DNA from 2 places in the Pseudomonas sp. GW458-11-26-14-LB4 genome. Region 2 is predicted to be linked to the other one. Evidence: riboswitches for the same ligand, from Rfam matches in the RefSeq annotation. Region 2 holds a riboswitch; the other holds the start of a gene.

Region 1 (3,709 bases), on a different contig from region 2:
GGTGGTTTTGGTTTGTGTGTTTATCCGTTGCTGCGGTAACGGATTCTTAGGGTTCCGCCCTTACGGCGGGTCACTTTTTCCAAACGCCGAAAAGGTAACCCAAAAGGCTTTACCCTGACGTTCGGCCCTCGCTGTGGCTCGGGTTCCTTCGCTCCGGGATTGATCCGGGGGCATCGCCTACGGTTTGCTTCGCTGCACCTCCTCTCGATGCATGCGGCTGCGCCGCACGGTCGCTGCGCTCCCACCCCCGGATCAATCCCTCCACTCAGCCTGCCGACGGGCCCTGCGATCAAAAGCGGTACTCGAGCTAACGCTCATTGTGGTGAGTGGTGAGGGGCGGGTGTTCGGCTTTGGTTTTTTGGTGGGTTTACCCCTCACCCCAGCCCTCTCCCCGAGGAGAGGGAGCCGATTTTTGTGCTTTTCAAAGCCTGAGGTCGACTCGGTATTGCACGTCGGCGTAGCTCCCGCAAACACCTCGGTCAGTTCCCTCTCCCTCCGGGAGAGGGCTAGGGTGAGGGGGCTCTTGATCTGGCTTTTGCTCTAGCTCTGGCTCTGGCTCTGGCTTTTGATCTTTAGCCCCTTCGGCAGGCCGAGCGGAGGTGTCCATCAGGGGGTAGGCGCGTAGCGCCGTGCGGCGAAGCCGCATACATCGAGAGGAGGTGCAGCGAAGCAAACCGTAGGCGATGCCCCCTGATGGACACCGTAGCGAGGGAACACTGAGCCTAAGCGAAGTGCCGTACGCCGGGGCTCAGCCTTTTTGGTTACTTTTTCGGCGTTTGGAAAAAGTGACCCGCCGTAAGGGCGGAACCCTAAGAAGCCGTTACCGCAGCAACGGATATGCACACAAAACCAAAAGGCCACGCCCATTGACCCATCACGAACCCATGCGTAGCCTTGCGCTTTCGAGGTTCTTCGGCCCACGCCGAAGCTAAGAAGGGAACGCGGTCCAAGCCGCGGCTGCCCCCGCAACTGTGAACGGTGCTGTTCGCTGCCACGCCACTGCCAACTCAATCCAGAGCCAGCGGGAAGGCGCAGCGGATACCGGGCCAAGGCCCGAACACCGTCAGCCAGGAGACCTGCCTCGTCACAGATTCTCACTTTCAACCGGGCGGGGTGATCCGGTGGCGAACTCTCCAGGCACGCACCCGCGTTGCCGGTCTCGTCCCGTATGCCCGCCACCTTGCCAAAGGGCATCCGATGAAAACACTGGCCAAACTCCCCGTCACCATCGTCACCGGCTTCCTCGGCTCGGGCAAAACCACCTTGCTGCGGCACATGCTCGACAACGCTCAGGGCCGCCGCATCGCGGTGATCGTCAACGAGTTTGGCGAGCTGGGCATCGACGGTGAAATCCTCAAGCAGTGCACCATCGGCTGCACCGAAGAAGAAGCCACCGGCCGCGTCTACGAACTGGCCAACGGCTGCCTGTGCTGCACGGTGCAGGAAGAGTTTTTCCCGGTGATGCGTGAACTGGTGGCCCGTCGCGGCGACCTCGACCACATCCTGATCGAAACCTCGGGCCTGGCCCTGCCAAAGCCGCTGGTGCAAGCCTTCCAGTGGCCGGAAATCCGCAGCGCCTGCACCGTTGATGCGGTGATCACCGTGGTCGACAGCCCGGCCGTGGCCGCCGGCACTTTCGCCGCGTTCCCGGATCAGGTCGATGCCCAGCGCAAGCTCGACCCGAACCTGGACCACGAATCGCCGCTGCACGAACTGTTCGCCGACCAACTGGCCAGCGCCGACCTAGTGATCCTCAACAAGGCCGACCAGACCAGCCCTGAAGACCTCGCGCGTGTTCGCCTGGAAGTCGCCGAAGAGCTGCCGCCAGCGGTGAAAATCATCGAAGCCAGCAACGGTCGTCTGCCGCTGGACGTGCTGATCGGCCTCGGTTCCGGCTCCGAAGAACACATCGACAGCCGCCACAGCCATCACGATCACCACCACGGTGAAGGCGATGACGATCACGACGACCACGATCACGACGCCTTCGATTCGATCTCCATCGAACTGCCGCAAGCCGACGAAAGCCTGCTGCTCGATGCGCTGACGCAACTGGTGGTTCAGCACGGCATTCTGCGGGTCAAAGGTTTCGCGGCGATCCCGAACAAGCCGATGCGTCTGCTGATCCAGGGCGTGGGCACGCGTTTCGACAAGCACTTCGACCGTCAGTGGGGCGCCGATGAGGCGCGCGTGACGCGTCTGGTGTTGATCGGTCAGGCACTGGACGCTGCTCAGCTCGAAGCGCAACTGCGCGCCGCGCTCAGCGTTTAAGCCATGCACCTGCTCAGGACCCAGCCCGGCGGTTTCGTGTCGGACGACAACATTGCCGACCTTGGACAAACTCCCGCCGAGCTGGTGATCCTGTGCAGCGGCGATTCCAGCCTGGCACTGCTCGCCGAAGCCGCGCAGCAACTGCCCGAGGATTACCCGAGCGTGCGCCTGGCCAACCCGATGCAGGTGCAGAACCATGCGTCGGTCGACCTCTACGTCGATGAAGTGCTGCGCCACGCCAAGGTCATTCTGATTTCGCTGCACGGCGGCATCGCTTATTGGCGTTATGGCGTCGAGCGGCTGGTCGAGTTGTCCGAGCGTGGCGTGCAGGTGATTCTGGTGCCGGGCGATGACCGGCCCGACCCGGAGCTCAGCGACCTGAGCACCGTGGGCGCCGAGGATCGCGACCGGCTCTGGCAGTTTTTGCGTCAGGGCGGCATGGGCAATGCGCTGGACTTTTTCCGGTGTCTGGCCAATCGCTGGCTGGAACGGGATTACGTGTGGGGCGAGCCGCAAACGCTGCCGCGCACGGCGATTTATCACCCGAACAAAAACACCGCCGCACTGAGTGACTGGCAACCCGATTGGCTGCCCGGTCAACCGGTCGCGGCGGTGTTGTTTTATCGCTCGCATTTGCAAGCGGCCAACACGGCGTTTATCGACGTGTTCTGCCAACGGCTTCAGGCGGCCGGACTCAATCCGCTGCCGATCGCCGTGGCCAGTTTGAAAGAGCCCGGCTGCCTGTCGGTGGTCGAGGACTGGCTGGATGAGGTCGAGGCCTCGGTGATTCTGAACACCACCGGTTTCGCCCAGTCCAGCCCGGAGGCGCCACATCTGCGGCCGTTCCGTCGCAACATTCCGGTGATCCAGGCGATCTGTGCCCAAGACAACGAGCCCGGTTGGCGCGAGAGCGAACAGGGCCTCGGTCCGCGGGATCTGGCGATGCACATCGCATTGCCGGAGCTGGACGGCCGGATCATCAGCCGACCGATCAGCTTCAAGGATCTGGCCTGGCGCAGCGAGCGCAGTCAGTCCGATGTGGTGTGTTATCGGGCCCAACCCGAGCGCATGGATTTCGTGGCCGAACTGGCGCGCCGCTGGGTCGAACTGGCGCGGGTGTCGAACGCTGAAAAACGCGTCGCGCTGATCCTCGCCAACTACCCGACCCGGGACGGACGCATCGGCAACGGCGTCGGCCTCGACACGCCGGCTGCTGCGCTGAATATCCTGCGGGCGTTGCAGGCCGAAGGTTATCCGCTGCCGGCCGAACTGCCGGACAGCGGCACCGAACTGATCCAGCAATTGCTCGGCGGCGTCAGCAATGACCTCGACACCCTTGATCAGCGCCCGTGCCAGCAAAGCCTGGCGGTGGACGATTACCTGACGATGTTCAACGCACTCCCGGAAGCCAATCGCGCGGCGGTGCTGGAGCGCTGGG
Region 2 (3,709 bases):
CGACATCGGTCAGCGAGTCGAGCAGGTACAGCATGCCTCCACATTCGGCGAGCAGCGGTTTGCCGGCCGCATGATGCGCGCGGATCGCTTTGAGCATGTCGGCGTTCTGCGACAAGGCAACGTGGTGCAATTCCGGATAACCGCCTGGCAGGTACAGACTGTCGGCGTCGGGCAATTGCGTATCGCGGATCGGCGAGAAGAAACTTAACTCGGCGCCCATCGCCCGCAACAGATCGAGACTGGCGCCGTAGGTGAAGGCAAAGGCTTCGTCGCGGGCGACGGCAATTCGTACGCCTTCTAGTAGTTTTTCTGTCTCAACGATTGCTGGCGCGGCGAACTCCACGGCGGGTGGCAGCGCTACCTCGCAAGTGCCGGCCAATGCTTCGGCGGCGGCGTCGAGGCGCAGGTCGAGGTCATTGAGTTCGCTGGCCTGCACCAGCCCCAGATGACGGCTCGGCAGTTCGATCCCGGTTTCCCGGGACAATGCGCCGTACCAGCGCAGGCCTTCGGTGAGGCTGCCTTCCAGCAACTGCGCATGGCGCACCGTGCCGACACGATTGGCCAGCACGCCGGCGAACGGCAGATCCGGCTGATAGCGCGCCAGGCCTAGCGCCAGTGCGCCGAAGGTCTGGGCCATGGCCGTGCCGTCAATCACGCCAAGTACCGGAACGCCGAAATGCCGCGCCAGATCGGCGCTCGACGGCGTGCCGTCGAACAGGCCCATCACGCCTTCGATCAGAATCAGATCGGCTTCCGCGGCGGCTTCCCACAACAGGCGACGACTTTCCTGCTCGCCGACCATCCACATGTCCAGTTGATAGACCGGCGCACCGCTGGCGCGCTCAAGGATCATCGGGTCGAGAAAGTCCGGGCCGCATTTGAACACGCGAACCTTGCGCCCCTGATTGCGATGCAGACGGGCCAGCGCGGCGGTGACAGTGGTCTTGCCCTGGCCGGAGGCCGGTGCGGCGATCAGTACCGCCGGGCAGTGACGTGGTTGATTCAAAGTTCGACGCCTTTCTGCGCTTTGATGCCGGCCTGGAAGGCGTGCTTGATCATGCCCATTTCGGTGACGGTGTCGCCCATCTCGAGCATTTCCGGCTTGGCAGCGCGGCCGGTGACGATCACGTGCTGCATCGGCGGACGCGCTTGCAGATCGCTGAGTACCTGATCCAGATCGAGGTAACCGTGCTTGAGGGCGATGTTCAGTTCATCGAGCACCACCAGACCGATCGACGGATCACGCAGCAGTTCGCGGGAGACTTCCCAGGCCGCTTCGGCGGCGGCGATGTCGCGCTGGCGGTCCTGGGTTTCCCAGGTGAAGCCCTCGCCCATCACATGAAAACGCACTTGCTCGGGGAAGCGGCGGAAGAACAGTTCTTCGCCGGTGCTGTTGCGCCCCTTGATGAACTGCACCACACCGCACTGCATGCCGTGGCCCATGGCGCGGGCGAGCATACCGAACGCCGAGCTGCTTTTGCCTTTGCCGTTGCCGGTCAGCACCAGCACCAGGCCGCATTCGTCTGGCGAATTGGCGATGCGCTCATCGATCACGGCTTTTTTGCGCTGCATGCGCGCCAGGTGGCGCTCGTCGCGTTCGGGGGAATCAGTCATGGGGGAGCTCTCCGTTGAGGCTGGATAACGGCGGGCAGGCACAAGAATAGACGGCAACAAGCCTGGCATCGCCCACCGTGATGCCGCTGGATGGATCAGGCCGGTCTCCGGGCTCATGAGCGGCTGGTGCCTGGCTGCGCGCCTTCCCGCTGTTAAGCAGTGGCATCAGACGCAGCTTTTACTCATTTACCGTTGCGGGGGCAGCGCCGGGATCGTGAGGGTTCATCGCTTGAAGACCCGCCTCACCGGCTTCCCTGTTTCACTCTGTCGACATGCGCCACAGAGCACCTGAAACAAGCCGCGAAGGTTAGAGGGTTGGGGGTGGAGCGTCAATTGAAGAGGGGCTTGTGCGGCGAATAACTGCCGTCGATCAATTAACTGACGCCAATCTTGTGCCACACTGCCAGCAGTGATATCAAAGAGCCATGCTTTTTGACTGCAGAGAGCACATCACAATAACAAGGGAGAGCACCATGCAAGGCATGATCATCAGCAATCCGCGGCTGGAATTCCTGCGCCCGGTGCTGGAACGCTGGTTTGACTGTATCGACCGCTACAACGCCGTGCGCGGCGACAATGACACGCCCTACTGGCATGACGAAAAAGCCAACCTCGGCCTGCTGTCGGCCGCTGCGTGGATGGCCGAACTGGTCACCCTGCGCGACACCGCCACCCGCAAACAAAACGAAGAAGGCGAGCGCAATGCCCGCGCCGACCTGTTTATCGCCGGTGCCGAGGATCGCGCCTTCATTCAGGCCACCCAACGCTGGCCACGCGTCACCAGCCTGAATCTGACGCAGGCCCTGGCGGATATCACCAGCGACGCCAAGCGCATCAGCTACGCCAGCGACCTGAAACTCGGTTGTCTGTTCGTCGCCCCGCAAAAGGCCCAGCACAGCGCCAGCCCGGAAGAGTTGCAGGACATGGTCGACGACCTGCAAAAGGAACACACCTGCGCCGTCGCCTGGTACTTCCCTTACGCCTACCGCAAATTGCGCAGCGAAGCCGGCAACTATCACCCCGGCATTGCCGTGCTGTTCAAGGAAGCCCGCGGCTGAGGGTTGAACCATCGGGCTTGTGCGCTTCTCTATGTTTAGGAATGCATTCATAGGGAAGATCAGCAATGCGCAAGCCCCAGTTCGTTTTCGTCATCATGATCGCCGGAGGGCTCGCCGCCTGTGGTGAATCCTCCAGCCTGCAAGTCTCCGACGGCACCGGCCCGTCACCGAAACTGCCCGAACCGAACAAGACCCTGATCCCGACGGTGAACATCGCCCCGGCCATCGGCTGGCCGGCCGGCGCCAAACCGACGGCAGCGACAGGTACGCAGGTGGCAGCCTTTGCCGAGAATCTCGATCACCCGCGCTGGCTGTACGTGCTGCCCAACGGCGACGTGCTGGTGGCGGAAACCAACGCTCCGCCAAAACCGGACGACAGCAAGGGCATTCGTGGCTGGGTGATGAAAAAGGTCATGGGGCGTGCCGGTGCTGGCGTTCCCAGCCCGAACCGCATCACCCTGCTGCGCGATGCCGATCATGACGGCGTGGCCGAGACCCGCACGGTGTTCCTGCAGAACCTCAACTCGCCGTTCGGCATGACCCTGGTCGGCAACGATCTGTACGTGGCAGATACCGATCGCCTGCTGCGCTTCAACTACGAGCCCGGCGCGACCGAAATCAAGAGCCAGCCAATCAAGGTCGTCGACCTGCCGGGCGGGACGCTCAACCATCACTGGACCAAAAACGTCATCGCCAGCAAAGACGGCAGCAAGCTGTACGTCACCGTCGGCTCGAACAGCAACGTCGGCGAAAACGGCCTCGATCAGGAAGAAGGCCGCGCGGCGATCTGGGAAGTGGATCGCGCCACCGGCAACCACCGGATTTTCGCTTCGGGCATCCGCAACCCCAACGGCCTGGCCTGGGAGCCGCAAAGCGGTGCGCTGTGGACTGCCGTCAACGAACGCGATGAGATTGGCAGCGATCTGGTGCCGGACTACATCACATCGGTCAAGGACGGTGGTTTCTATGGCTGGCCGTTCAGCTACTACGGCCAGCACGTTGATGTGCGCGTGGAACCACAGCGCCCGGACATGGTG

The links. A riboswitch is a leader RNA that binds a small molecule or an ion and turns the genes downstream of it on or off. The one in region 2 is predicted to bind cobalamin.
Region 1: it holds a riboswitch for cobalamin, as region 2 does, so the genes downstream of both, cobW (cobalamin biosynthesis protein CobW) here and cobO (cob(I)yrinic acid a,c-diamide adenosyltransferase) in region 2, are expected to answer to the same signal.

Annotation. Positions count from the first base shown of each region.
Region 1 is NZ_JBWKYU010000002.1:338,908-342,616, forward strand. Features, by position in the region: cobalamin riboswitch at 889-1,098, shown strand; gene cobW (cobalamin biosynthesis protein CobW) at 1,198-2,271, shown strand; gene cobN (cobaltochelatase subunit CobN) at 2,275-3,709, shown strand, end outside.
Region 2 is NZ_JBWKYU010000010.1:88,569-92,277, reverse strand. Features, by position in the region: gene AC07XZ_RS15200 (cobyrinic acid a,c-diamide synthase CobB) at 1-1,006, opposite strand, end outside; gene cobO (cob(I)yrinic acid a,c-diamide adenosyltransferase) at 1,003-1,614, opposite strand; cobalamin riboswitch at 1,696-1,921, opposite strand; gene AC07XZ_RS15190 (hypothetical protein) at 2,088-2,672, shown strand; gene AC07XZ_RS15185 (PQQ-dependent sugar dehydrogenase) at 2,738-3,709, shown strand, end outside.